DNA from 3 places in the Bradyrhizobium sp. Unk1 genome. Region 2 is predicted to be linked to each of the others. Evidence: riboswitches for the same ligand, from Rfam matches in the RefSeq annotation. Region 2 holds a riboswitch; each other region holds the start of a gene.
The links. Region 2 has a riboswitch for cobalamin ahead of AC5ZFO_RS01190 (DUF1636 family protein). Riboswitches for the same ligand answer to the same signal wherever they lie in the genome.
Positions count from the first base shown of each region.

Region 1 (4,351 bases), on a different contig from region 2:
GACTTCTTCTTTTCAACAGGAATCGTAGGTGTTCCGGTGGGCGCTTTTGCGGGGACTGCCCGTATCGGTCAGGACGTCGATATCGGTTTGGTCCGCGTGAACTACCGCTGGGGTGGCCCGGTCGCCACGACATATTGATCTTCGCCAGAACGGAAGCGTTCCTTCACACGGGGGACGGGCAGCCGGATAATCTTGGCGCGCTGCTCGTATCTCAAGCTAGCAATCATTGTTTTAGATCATTTCCAGAAACTACGTAAGGATCGGAATAGGCGGAGACGATGCGCTGGTCTCGCAGTCTTGATTTTTCTTCCTCCTTCAGGTGAAGCACGAGGGCACATCGCAAAGACGCGCAACCATCCCTATGCTCAGGCGGTGATCGCCGCGGGCTGGATTACCTTGTTCTTCGGCTTTGCCCTCTGCCCACTCGCCTTCATCTGGGCCTATGTCGAGGTGCCGGCTCCTCGAAATACGGGAGCCTCGTGATGGGCGTCCCGATCATCAACACTTTCGTTGTGCGGCTGCTCTTGCTATTCCTCTTCAAGATCGCTGCGGTTCAACGTATTCTGGAAGCTTTCGCCTTCCCTGGTCAGCCTGCCGGCCTTGCTCGGTCTCCTCATCCCGGGGCTCGGTCATCGTAGTGCGCAACGCGGTCTCTGGGGCGGCTATGCCCAAACCCAATGCGACTTGTTGGTAGTGTTCTAACAGCCGCTACAGAAATATCATGAGAAGCGATGAACCATATACTTGGCCTGCTCGTCGTAGCTAGCAAGCTTCTCGTTCACTTGCGGGTCTTCCAGCGTCTGGAAGCTATTCCTCTCCCAGAACCTCGTTGAGCCGTTCACAGCAACCAGGGAAACGTTTGGAAGGTGCGCGCGCCTAGCGTGGCTAATCAGCTTGCGCACAACCTCGGACGCTGCGCCGCCAGACCGCGCCTCGGGCAATAGCGCGATATCGTGGATATAATATGTGGATGCGGCGTCGGGTACGGATTTTAGAAGGACATTGAGAGCGGGTGGCTTTTGAAGTGCCAAGGATGGATGAAATATAGCCAGCAGCACCAATCGCCTCGCGCTCAAGCACGAAGCATCCGGCGGGGTAAAGCCGAAGCCGCTCCGAGAATACGGCCTCATCCTCAGGGTAATTGAGGTGAACGCGATCTACGATCGCGTTCACAGATGGAAGATCTTCGCACTCCATTGCTCGCCAAGGCATGCAATGCACTTTCAGTGATTTATTAACCGCTGTTCACTAGCATCAAATGCTGGCGGGCAACAGTACACGCCCTGACGCTCGGCTGCTCAATCCGTGAGCGGAACAGACTCTAGTCCTTTTGTCCCGAGGTCGTATGCGCCGTATAGATGGGCCGATTCGAGGCCCTTGGGGAAAGAGGAGCAGAACTGCTCAAAGTCGCGGAAACCTTCATTGCCAATCCCGAGCCAAGCCCCTGCCAGGGGGGAGGAGTAGAGACTCGACGGGAAGCACCTACAGCGGACATCGCCGGGTGAAGGGATAGTCCAGACCACGAACGCCGGAAGGGTGACAGGCGACGCGATCGGATCATGAAGCGTTTCAAATCGTCCCGTCAGGCTCAACTTTTCTGTCAGTTCATGATCAGGTCGCGAACCTTTTCCACATCCTCTCTCTCGGAGCCGTCACTGCCGACTTCCGTCGTGCTTCGCGCGAGCGAGCCTTTGCGACTTGGCGCGAGATCTCCACGACAAGCGCTCGCCGAACCTCGACCTTGGGGCTGCTCCAATTCGTTAACTTGACGGTGCCGCCTTGACGAATCTCCGCGAGCGGCGCCTATATGTAGCCCGTCACGGGTCTTCCATTCCCGCATCTCGTAGGATGGAAGCTAAGAGGGAACCCAGTGCGCCGGCAACGGCTATTCCGAGGCTGCCCCCGCAACTGTAAGCGGCGAGCGGTTGTCATCATGGTCACTGGCGCGACAGCGCTGGGAAGGCCGACAGCCGCAGCGACCCGCGAGCCAGGAGACCTGCCGCGACAGAACGAACGTCCTCGGGCGGGGTGCCCCGGTGGGTTGCTTGCAACTGGTGATATTTGCCCGGTCTCCTCGCAAGTCGTCCGCACGGCCCCCCAGCCTCAAACATCGCGGGGTTGCCGATGTCGCCGTCTTACGATTTCGATCAGCATGGTCATCTCATCGAGATGCCGAGTGTGCGGCCGCTCCCAGCGCAGGCCAAGCCTACCACGCCTGAACTGTGTCTTGTGCAGCCGCCGCCATCGCCGGCTCCGCTGCCAAGGCCCCTCGCGCCATCGCCAAGGCCGTCTGACCTCACGCTCGATCGGTCGCGCGACAACCTGCTGACGTCGTTCGGCAAGCTGACGCTGACCGACCGTTATCTGCTCGCCGGCGAAAGCCTCCAGGACATGTTCGCCCGGGTGTCTTGCGCCTTCGCGGACGATGTTGCGCATGCCCAACGTCTGTATGATGGGATGTCTCGACTGTGGTTCATGCCGGCCACACCGGTGCTCTCCAACGGCGCCCCCCCGCGCGGCCTGCCGATCTCGTGCTTCCTTAACTCGGTGTCGGACTCGCTCGAAGGCATCGTCGGCACCTGGAACGAGAACGTCTGGCTTGCCTCCAACGGCGGCGGCATCGGCACCTACTGGGGGAATGTTCGCTCGATCGGCGAGAAAGTGAGGGGCGGCGTCACCTCGGGCATCATCCCGTTCATCCACGTCATGGACGGCCTGACGCTGGCGATCAGCCAGGGCTCGTTGCGGCGCGGCTCGGCGGCGGTCTATCTCGATATCCACCATCCCGAGATCGAGGAGTTCCTCGAGATCCGCAAGGCGTCCGGCGACTTCAACCGCAAGAGCCTCAACCTACATCACGGCATCAACGTCACCGACGAGTTCATGCGTGCCGTGGGTGCCGGCACCACGTTCGCTCTCCGCAGCCCGAAGACTAACGAGGTCGTCCGCGAGATCGATGCCCGCCAGCTGTGGCAACGTATCCTTGAGAACCGGCTGCAGACGGGCGAGCCTTATCTCTTGTTCATCGACACCGTGAACCGCGCGCTCCCCAAGCACCAGCGCGAGCTCGGCCTCAAGGTCTCGACCTCCAACCTGTGCAGCGAGATTACGCTGCCGACCGGCATCGATCATCGCGACGAGGAGCGCACCGCGGTGTGCTGCCTGCCGTCGCTCAACCTCGAGACCTGGGACCAGTGGAATAAGGAGCCCGGCTTCATCGAGGACGTCATGCGCCTCCTCGACAACGTGCTCACCCACTTCATCACAGTGGCGCCGGACGGCATGAAGCGTGCCCGCTACGCCGCCCTGCGCGAACGCTCCGTTGGCCTCGGCGTCATGGGCTTCCACTCGTTTCTCCAGGCCAAGGGCATTCCGATGGAGAGTGTCCTGGCCAAGTCGTTCAATCTGAACATGTTCCGACAAATCCGTCGCGATGCCGACGCGGCATCCGTGGCGCTCGCTCGCGAGCGTGGCCCGTGCCCGGATGCCCTGGAACGCGGCGTGATGGCGCGCTTCAGCCACAAGATGGCGATCGCGCCGACCGCCTCGATAAGCATCATCTGCGGCGGCACCAGCGCCTGCACCGAGCCAATCCCGGCCAACATCTACACCCACAAGACGCTATCCGGCGCCATCTCGGTGCGTAATCCGCATCTCGCCAAGGTGCTGGCCGCCAAGGGCACCGACACCTCGGCGACCTGGCAGTCGATCATCGCGCACGAGGGGGCGGTCGCCCATCTCGACATCCTGTCGGAGCACGAGAAAGCGGTCCTTCGCACCGCCTTTTGAGGTCGACCAGCGCTGGATCGTCGAGCTTGCCGCCGATCGCGCCCCATTCATTTGCCAGAGCCAGTCGATCAACCTCTATCTGCCGGCCGACGTCGATAAGTGGGACCTTCCACATGCTGCACTGGACGGCATGGAAGCGTGGGGTGAAGAGCCTCTACTACTGCCGTTCAATATCGATCTCGCGCGCGGCGTTCGCCGGCAAGATTGCCGAGGATGACACGGCAACGCCGGCGCCGCAGCGCACCGACTATGAGGAGTGCCTCGCATGTCAATGATCGATCTGTCGTCCGTCGATCCGCGCACGCTGATCGGCAAGGGGCGCGTCGGCCTCCTTGATTCGACCGGCAGCTATGACGTCGATCGCTACGCCTGGGCTTACGAGTTCTGGAAACGCCAGCAGCAGACCCACTGGATGGGCGAAGAGGTACCGCTCGGCACCGACCTCAAGGACTGGGCGTCGGACCGCGTCACCGCCAACGAGCGTGCGCTGCTTACCCAGATCTTCCGTTTTTTCACTCAGTCGGACATCGAGGTCGGCGACAACTATCTCAAGCGCTACATC
Region 1 covers NZ_JCAMOP010000091.1:4,645-8,995, reverse strand. The annotation lists gene AC5ZFO_RS46135 (outer membrane protein) at 1-138, shown strand, start outside; gene AC5ZFO_RS46130 (DUF3302 domain-containing protein) at 298-483, shown strand; gene AC5ZFO_RS46125 (GNAT family N-acetyltransferase) at 720-1,130, opposite strand; partial or broken gene AC5ZFO_RS46120 (hypothetical protein) at 1,542-1,783, shown strand; cobalamin riboswitch at 1,804-2,018, shown strand; gene AC5ZFO_RS46115 (ribonucleoside-diphosphate reductase subunit alpha) at 2,125-3,789, shown strand; partial or broken gene AC5ZFO_RS46110 (hypothetical protein) at 3,737-3,853, shown strand; gene AC5ZFO_RS46105 (hypothetical protein) at 3,903-4,064, shown strand; gene AC5ZFO_RS46100 (ribonucleotide-diphosphate reductase subunit beta) at 4,055-4,351, shown strand, end outside.
Region 1: it holds a riboswitch for cobalamin, as region 2 does, so the genes downstream of both, AC5ZFO_RS46115 (ribonucleoside-diphosphate reductase subunit alpha) here and AC5ZFO_RS01190 (DUF1636 family protein) in region 2, are expected to answer to the same signal.

Region 2 (4,351 bases):
TCACGACGCCCGCGAACAGGCGGCCGTCGACCTCCGGCAGCACCACATGCATCGCGAGATCGCCGGGCGACAGGCCGCGCAGCGATTCCGCCCAGTCCTCGCGACGTGCCGATGAGAGCGCGACCTGGAAGACGGGACACGATGCCGCATCGAACGGTGTCGTGCCATCGTCGCCCATCGCCGAGAACGCCGTCGCGTTGACGATCGCGGCCGGAGGATTCGTCGCGAAATACGTCCGCAGCCAATCCGCGACACCCGCGCCCTTCAGCGAGGTGACGAACACGCCATATGCGTCAAAGCCGCGCTCGCGCAGCGCTGCGATCAGAGCATCGACCGGCCCGGTATCCGCGGCGGTGAGATAGGAACGATAGAAGGTGACGAGCGCGAGCGGCTTTCCCTCGCCTGCCATCGGCGCAGCAATGACGCCGCGCGCGGGATCGTAAAAGCCCATCTCAGGCACGTTCATCTCGCCGACGACCGGGCCTGCGTAGAGGCCCGAGGCCAGCGCGAGCTGCGCGATCGCGGCTTGGGCTGCAACGGGACCGCCGGTGTCGCAGAGCACCTTGAGCCGGCGCAGCGTCGAAACCGGAAGGGTCGAGTAGCCATCGAGCCGCGAATCGTCGCGGCCGTCGGCCGGCAGCACGGCCAGCACGATGTTGCGGTCCTTCGCGAGCTGCTGCAGGGCCGCGAGCCCGTACTGCCAATAGGATTCACCGCCGATCAGGCGCACCAGGATGCCGCGTGCCTGCGACAGCGTGCGCTCGATATAGGTGTCGACCGACAACGGATGACGCAGCTCTGCGAGATTGGCGAGCCGCAGCGACGGCAGGCTGTTGCGGCCGCGCAGCCAGCCGGCCGCGAACGCGGCAAGGTCGGAATCCGAATACGAGAGCACCACGAGATCGGCCGGGTCCTGGCCGATGTCCCTTGGCGTCGCGGTCTCCTCGAGACCGCGGCTCTCGCGGAAGACGACGTGCATCAGATACCAGATCCCAAGAGACCAAGTCCTGCCTTGATCGCGGCCTCGTCGATATCGCCGTGCTCGCCGATCACGACGAGCTTTGACTGCCTGTGACCTGCGCCCCAGGGCTTGTCGAACTGGTGGCGCACGCGTTCGCCGACCGCTTGCAGCAACAGGCGCATCGGCTTGCCCGCAACCGCGATATAGCCCTTGACGCGCAGCACGTTCTGCTCGCGCGAAAGACGCTGCACCGACGCGACCAGTGCGTCGATGTCGCTGACCTCCGGAAGATCGATCACGACGGAGGCGAAATCGTCGTGCTCGTGATCCTCCTCGCCGTCGTGATGCGAGGGGCGCGCGGCGAGATCGTTCTCTGCGGCAGCGCCGAGGCCGAGGATGACACGCGCATCGATCGCGCCATCGGTGACGGATAGCATCGGCACCCGGCGCGGCATCTCGGCGGTGATGGCGGCCTTGGCGGCTTCGATCCCTGCCGCGCCCGCAAGATCGGCCTTGGTCAGCAGCACGATGTCGGCGCAGGCGATCTGGTCCTCGAACACTTCCGACAGCGGCGTCTCGTGATCGAGATTTTCATCCGCGGCGCGCTGCGCCTCCACCGCAGCCGGGTCCGGCGCAAAACGGCCGGCGGCAACAGCCTCGGCATCGGCCAGCGCGATCACGCCGTCGACCGTGATGCGCGAACGGATCTCCGGCCAGTCGAACGCCTTCAGGAGTGGCTTCGGCAACGCAAGCCCCGAGGTCTCGATCAGGATGTGATCGGGCCGCACCGGCCGCGCCAGGAGCTTTTCCATGGTTGGAATGAAATCGTCCGCAACGGTGCAGCAGATGCAGCCATTGGCGAGCTCGACGATGTTCTCCTCCGGGCAATTCGCATCGGCGCAGGATTTCAGGATCTCGCCGTCGACACCTTCGCTGCCGAACTCGTTGACGAGCACGGCGAGCTTCTTGCCGTCAGGGTTTGCGAGCAGATGCTGGATCAGCGTGGTCTTGCCGGAGCCGAGAAAACCCGTGACCACCGTCACAGGGACTTTTGCGAGCGAGTTCATTCGGCGGCCTCCGGCAACACGGCAATGGGGGGAATGCGGGCAAGCGACTGCTTGCGGAAGATTTCGGGACGGCTGCGCCAGGGCACGAGGCCATCGGGCGCGGCGGCATAGGCCGCAGCACCCGCGACCACGTCGCTCGCATGGGCCTCTGACAGACGGCCATAGACATAGGACCAGCGGCCGGGCGCGCTGAGCGCAACCGAGCAGCCCTGGCTGCATGCCGACAGGCATTCGACGGGAACCACATTGACGCCCTCGGGCACGCCGGCGTCGAGGATCGCACCATGCAGGCGCTTGCCGGGCGTCGTCTCACCCTCGTCGAGCGTCTGGCCGGCACGGCAGGTAATACAGACGTGAAGTGTGACGGTCATCGCCTCTTCCAGGATAAACAGCGGGAGGCGAAGAGGCACACGGACCATTCCCCCGAAGGTCCGTTTCCCCGTCGCGGAACACCCCGTCCGCCGGTCCAAAACTCGTCCGCGCTGGCAGGTCTCCCGGCTTGCGGAGCAGGGCTTTTGGCCCTTCGATCCCCGCCTTCCCGATCCCCTGGGGGATCAGTGGCTTCGGGCATCTCTCCGGTCACGGTCGCGGGGGCGGCTGCAGTTTGGACCCGAATCTTGTCGATTCGGACCCTATCGCATTCCCTCTTCGCCTGTCATAGGACAGGAACCAACGCCGGGCCACCATTTGCCCCCGGCCGCCTCTTGTCAAGCCGAAGGACCAGGTCCGATGACGCCTGAACCGGATACCCAAACGGCCGAGGAAACCGACGCCCGCCACGCCGCGAAAATGGCGAAAATCAAGGTCGCCCGCGACAAGATCATGGCGACCAAGAGCGGCGAGAAGGGCCTCATCATCGTCCACACCGGCGCCGGCAAGGGCAAGTCCTCCTCCGCCTTCGGCATGATCGTCCGCTGTGTCGCCCATGGCTTCCCCTGCGCGGTCGTGCAGTTCATCAAGGGCGCCTGGGACACCGGCGAGCGGCGCCTGCTCACCGGCCATTTCGGCGAGCTCTGCCAGTTCCATGCGATGGGCGAAGGTTTCACCTGGGAGACGCAGGACCGCGCCCGCGACATCGCCGCAGCGCAGGCCGGCTGGGCGAAGGCCAAGGAGCTGATATCAGATTCCAATCTGCGCATGGTCGTGCTCGACGAGATCAACATCGCGCTGCGCTACGACTATCTCGACATCGCCGAGGTCGTCGAGTTCCTGAAAACGCAGAAGCCGCCGATGACGCATGTCGTGCTCACCGGGCGCAACGCCAAGGACGAGCTGATCGAGATCGCCGATCTCGTCACCGAGATGACGCTGGTCAAGCACCCCTTCCGCTCCGGCATCAAGGCCCAGGCCGGCGTCGAGTTCTGAATTCGATGGCGCGCGCATTGATGATCCAGGGGGCCGGCTCGGACGTGGGCAAATCGCTCATCGTCGCCGGCCTCGCCCGCGCCTTCACGCGGCGCGGCCTGCGCGTGCTGCCCTTCAAGCCGCAGAACATGTCGAACAACGCGGCCGTCACTGTCGACGGCGGCGAGATCGGTCGCGCGCAGGCGCTTCAGGCGCTGGCCGCCGGCGTCGAGCCGCACACCGACATGAACCCGGTGCTGCTGAAGCCGGAGACCGACGTCGGCGCACAAATCATCGTCCAGGGAAAGCGCATCGCGACCGCGCGGGCGCGTGAATATGGGGCGATGAAGCCCTCGCTGATGGGCGCGGTGCTGGAGAGTTTCGAGCGGCTGAAGGCACGCTCTGATCTGGTGCTGGTGGAAGGCGCCGGCAGCCCGGCCGAAGTGAACCTGCGCAAGGCCGACATCGCCAATATGGGCTTTGCGCGCAAGGCCGACGTGCCGGTCGTGCTGGTCGGCGACATCGACCGTGGCGGCGTCATCGCCCAGCTCGTCGGCATCAAGACGGTGATCGACCCCGACGATGCCGCGATGATCGAGGGTTTTGTCATCAACAAGTTCCGCGGCGACCCCTCGCTGTTCGATGACGGCTACAAGCTGATCGAGCAGAAGACCGCGTGGCGCGGCCTTGGCGTGCTGCCCTGGTTCGCGCGCGCCGGCGAGCTGCCGGCCGAGGACGCGCTGGGCCTGAGCGATGCGCGCAAGCCGGGCCAGTGCAAGATCGCCTGCCTCGCGCTGTCGCGGATCGCCAATTTCGATGATCTCGATCCGCTGAAGCTCGAGCCTGGCGTCGATCTCGTGATGGTGCGCCCCGGCGAAGCCATCCCCGGCGATATCAGCCTCGTCATCATCCCCGGCTCCAAATCCACCCGCGGCGATCTCGCCTTCCTGCGCGCGCAGGGCTGGGACATCGATCTCCT
Region 2 covers NZ_JCAMOP010000001.1:276,465-280,815, forward strand. The annotation lists gene cobN (cobaltochelatase subunit CobN) at 1-979, opposite strand, end outside; gene cobW (cobalamin biosynthesis protein CobW) at 979-2,028, opposite strand; gene AC5ZFO_RS01190 (DUF1636 family protein) at 2,025-2,399, opposite strand; cobalamin riboswitch at 2,496-2,717, opposite strand; gene cobO (cob(I)yrinic acid a,c-diamide adenosyltransferase) at 2,758-3,393, shown strand; gene AC5ZFO_RS01200 (cobyric acid synthase) at 3,399-4,351, shown strand, end outside.

Region 3 (4,351 bases), on a different contig from region 2:
CAGCGCCGCCTTCAGGTTGCTTTCCGCATCGATCAGGAAGTTGGCGGAGGTCACCACCTCCTCGCCGTCCGAGAGACCCTGGCGCACCTCGACATAACCGCCGCCGCGACGGCCGAGCTTGACTTCCCGCGGCTCGAAGCGCCCTTCCCCCTTGTCGACGAGGACGGCCTGCCGGCTGCCGGTGTCGAGCACCGCGCTGTCCTGTATCGCCAGGACGGGCGTGGCATCGGCCGTGTCGATGTCGGCATCGACGTACATGTCGGGCAGCAGCACCGCGTCCGGATTGGCAAGCTCGATCCTGATGCGAACGGTTCGCGTGTCGCGGTTCACCTGCGGATAAACGACGGCGATTGTCCCGGTGAAGCTTCGGCCGTGGAAACTGCGCGCGCGCACCGCGACTGACTGCCCCACCGCGATGTTGCCGAGATCGCGCTCGGCCACGTCGACCAGCGCCCAGACGACCGAGGTGTCCGCGATCCGGAACAGCACGTCGCCGGGATTGGCCCGCATACCTTCGATCGCGTTGCGTTCGAGCACGACCCCGTCGCGCGGCGCAGACCAGCGTATGGCGACGGGCGCGGTGTGCGTCTTGTCCATCTCCGCGATGACGGACTCGGGAACGTCGAGATTGACCAGCCGCTGTCGCGAGCCGCGACCGTACATCTCGACACCGCCGACCGTCTTGGAGGTGATCGTCGCGAGATATTCCGCAGCCGCGGACGCCACGGCCGAACTGTAGATTTCCATCAGCGGCTGGCCGGCCTTCACGCGCGTGCCGGTGGTCACGTCGGCAACCTTCTGCACGAAGCTTTCGGCGCGCATCGCGATCACCGACACGCGGCGTTCATCGAGCTGGATCGTGCCGGGCGCCTTCACCGAGACCCGGATCGAGCGCCGCGCGACGGGCTCGGACTTCACGCCCGCGCGCTGGATCTTGCCGGGCGACAGCTTCACGGTGCCGTCGTCGGTGTCGTCGCCTTCGTAAACGGCGACATAGTCCATCCCCATCGGATCCTTCTTTGGGACGGTCGACGTATCGGGCAGCCCCATGGGATTGCGGTAGTAAAGGATTTTTCGCGGCGAAGCCGCCTGCGCCTTCGGCAGCGCCGGCGCGACGGCCGCTCCATCGTCGTCGTAGACCGGCAGATAGTCCCGCGCGCGGTCGTCCTTCTTCGGACCCGCAGACCAGAGCGGTGCACCACTTGGATCGCGGTAGTAGAGCGGCGTTCGCTCCGCGGCAGCCGCAGCCGACGTCATGTCGGCCTCGGCGAGCCAGCCCGCACCGTTCGAATGCCAGTAGTAACCGGCCAGGACCAGGCCACCGCCCAGCGCAAGAGCCGTCAGGAGACGCAGCGTTTTCATGTCGTGTATCCGCGCGCCCGGGAGCGCGCGTCCGTGTGAAGGAAAAAGGGGAATGTCGGGCGCCGCCGGGCAGCGCCCGAACGCTCACTTGATCGCCGTGACGATCACCTTGCCGGTGACGGTCTCCGGTTCGCCCTGCACCTTCACGGACAGCGTCATCTGGTAGCGGCCGGCCATCGGCAGGTCCGTCTTGAAGGCGTACACACCCGGCTCCCTGGACGGCAGCGGCGCGACCGCCGATTCCATCTCGGCCATCCCGTCCGGGGCCATGTCGAGGCGGGTCTTGAAGATGACCGCATCCGGTATCGGCTTGCCGGTCTGCTTGTTCGTCAGGCGAACGGCGAGCGTGACGTCTTCGCCCTTCTTCATCTGCGGAGTGACGGGCTCGAAGGCGTAGTCGCCCGCGCCCGCCATCGCGGTGGAAGCGGCAAGCGAAAGGGTGGCGGCGAGAGCCGCGGTGCTGATTTTGGAAAGCATTGTCCTGTCCTCATGAATTGATCTTTCGCCGTGGCGCGTGAAGCGCGCACGTCAGTCGTCGTCGCGAGCAGGCATGCCGCTCGCGTCTCGGGCTTTGCGAGATCAGATTCGAGGAGGTCGGAAAGGAGGACTGCCGCCGCGGAAGGAAACGACCTGATCCGGGGGAATAACCATCGTGCTGGCCATGACGGCGAGACGTTCGAACGCCACGGGCCGGACATCACCGAGCGCGATGATCCCGCCAACGCAGCAGAAACCCATCCCGCACTTGTAGCCGTCGCTATGGGAGCCCGTTCCCTTCATGTCGGGACAACACTCGTCCATCGACATGTCGGCGTCGCCGCTCATGTGCATGGCCGTCTGCATGCCGTCCGACGACATTGCGAGGTTCGCCGCGGACGCGCCGACCGGCAGCATCGCCAGAGATATGGCGATGGCGACTGCCAGGATGGTACGGACGAACTGCATCAATATCGACTTGCCTTGTCGGGCCGGAACACGGCCTCAGTAGCATATTCGGACACCAAAGGCAGTCATTGATCGTGGTCAAGGGTACGTTACCCAGGCTCGTCCGGAGGCCGGTTGGACGTTTCGACGCGGTCCTTCGGACTATCGTGCAAAACAGCAACACAAGGCCACCATCGACCAACCGGCCCGTCCAACAGCCCGCGCGGATGTTGACGCGCTCACCCCCGGATGCCAGTTTCGTGATCGGTAGTGTCCGCAAGGACTCTTCAAGGGAATGCGGTGCGTCCACCTCAGTGGGCAATTCCGCGGCTGCCCCCGCAACTGTAGGCGGATAGTCGACGACCAAACGAACCACTGGAGCCCCGTTTGGGCCTCTGGGAAGGCGGTCGAAGGCGATGACCCGCGAGCCAGGAAACCTGCTGCCAGCCATGGTCACGCGCGAACGCATTGGGCGGGGTGCCCTGATGTCGGACAAGTAGCCGGTGCATCCGCCGCCTGGGGCGAAGGTGGATGACTAAGGCAACCGCGGTGACGGTTTGTTTGCGTCGCCGCAGAGCGTTGTCGTGCAAGATCTTCATTTCCGTGCTGGCGCGAGGCCAGCGTTGTCGCATGCTTTCCTGATTACTCTGCTCGCGTCGGTGTCCTTATCGTCCGCGGCGCTCGCGCAAAGCGCGGCGGAGGACAACCGCTCCAGGGAGGTCGGCCCGGTGATCGTGTCGCCGCCTGCGCCGCGACAGGCTCCTGCCGTCAGCCCCGGCACTCAGAAGCAGCGCGCGGCCCGGCGCGCCGCGGGACGCAATCGTGGCGCCCCTGCTGTCGCCGTTCCGGCCACGCAAGCTCCGAGCGGCCCGGTGCAGACGCCGCTGAACACGGCCGCCGTCACCGACGTCGGCTCCCGGCTCGGGATCACGGCGCGCGAGATGCCGGCGACCGTCGAGGTCATCAGTCATCAGACGATGCAGGACCTGGGCATCCGGACCACGACCGACATCGCCAAGGCTGCAGTCGGCGTCACCGGCGGCGATGCGCCCGGCGCGCCCGCCATCTTCTCGATGCGTGGCTTTTCCGGCGACCAGATCTCCACGCTCTACAACGGCATCCCGATCGGGCCGTCGACCATGACCGGCCGTCCCATGGACGTGGCTGGCCTCCAGCAGGTCGAGATCATCAAGGGACCGGACTCGCTGGTGGCGGGCCTCGGTGCGACCGGCGGCGCCATCAACTACGTGAACAAGGCGCCGCACACCGGACCAATCGTCAACGACGCCTTCACCTCCTACGATTCCTTCAACGGCTATCGCGCCGGTTACGGATCGGGCGGCAGCACGCTGATCAACGGCCTCGACTACCGCTTCGACATCAGCCATTTCAACAACAAGGGCTTTATCGACGACACCTATTCGAAGCTCAGCAACGTATCGGGCCAGCTGAACTATCGCGTCAACGAGAACCTGAAGATCTGGGGCGCGACCGAATACAGGCAGGACAACGACCGCTTCTACTGGGGAACGCCGCTCGTGCCGGCGAACGCGCCGGGCATCGTGCCGACGTACGGCATCGTGTCCGGCCTCTGGAGCAACTATTACCTCGGCGGCGGCACGCCGGTCCCGGTCACCATCGACGCGCGCACGCTGACCACGAACTACAATGTGCTCGACAATCACAGCGGCGCCAACGAGCTCTGGCTGCGCAGCGGCTTTCAATGGGACATCACCAACAACATCTCGCTGAAAAGCCAGGTCTATGGCTATGACGCCCACCGGCACTGGTTCAACAACGAGATCTCGTCGTTTGACCAGACCGTAGGCAATTTCGCAGGCGCGCAGAGCATCTACCGCGAGCGCCTGGCGCTCGATCACGCGCAGCGGCTCTACGGCAACATCACCGACCTCACCGTCAATTCCAACGTCGGCGGAATGGACAATCGCTTCGTCGCCACCGTGGCGGCGAGCAGCAACCAGTTCAACGTCTCGCAGGACACGCTGTTCTTCAATGACTACGTCGACCTCCTCAACCCGGATCGGGGGTTCTATGGCCCACGCGC
Region 3 covers NZ_JCAMOP010000065.1:8,457-12,807, forward strand. The annotation lists gene AC5ZFO_RS43720 (efflux RND transporter periplasmic adaptor subunit) at 1-1,362, opposite strand, end outside; gene AC5ZFO_RS43725 (FixH family protein) at 1,447-1,839, opposite strand; gene AC5ZFO_RS43730 (hypothetical protein) at 1,942-2,307, opposite strand; cobalamin riboswitch at 2,538-2,745, shown strand; gene AC5ZFO_RS43735 (TonB-dependent receptor) at 2,910-4,351, shown strand, end outside.
Region 3: it holds a riboswitch for cobalamin, as region 2 does, so the genes downstream of both, AC5ZFO_RS43735 (TonB-dependent receptor) here and AC5ZFO_RS01190 (DUF1636 family protein) in region 2, are expected to answer to the same signal.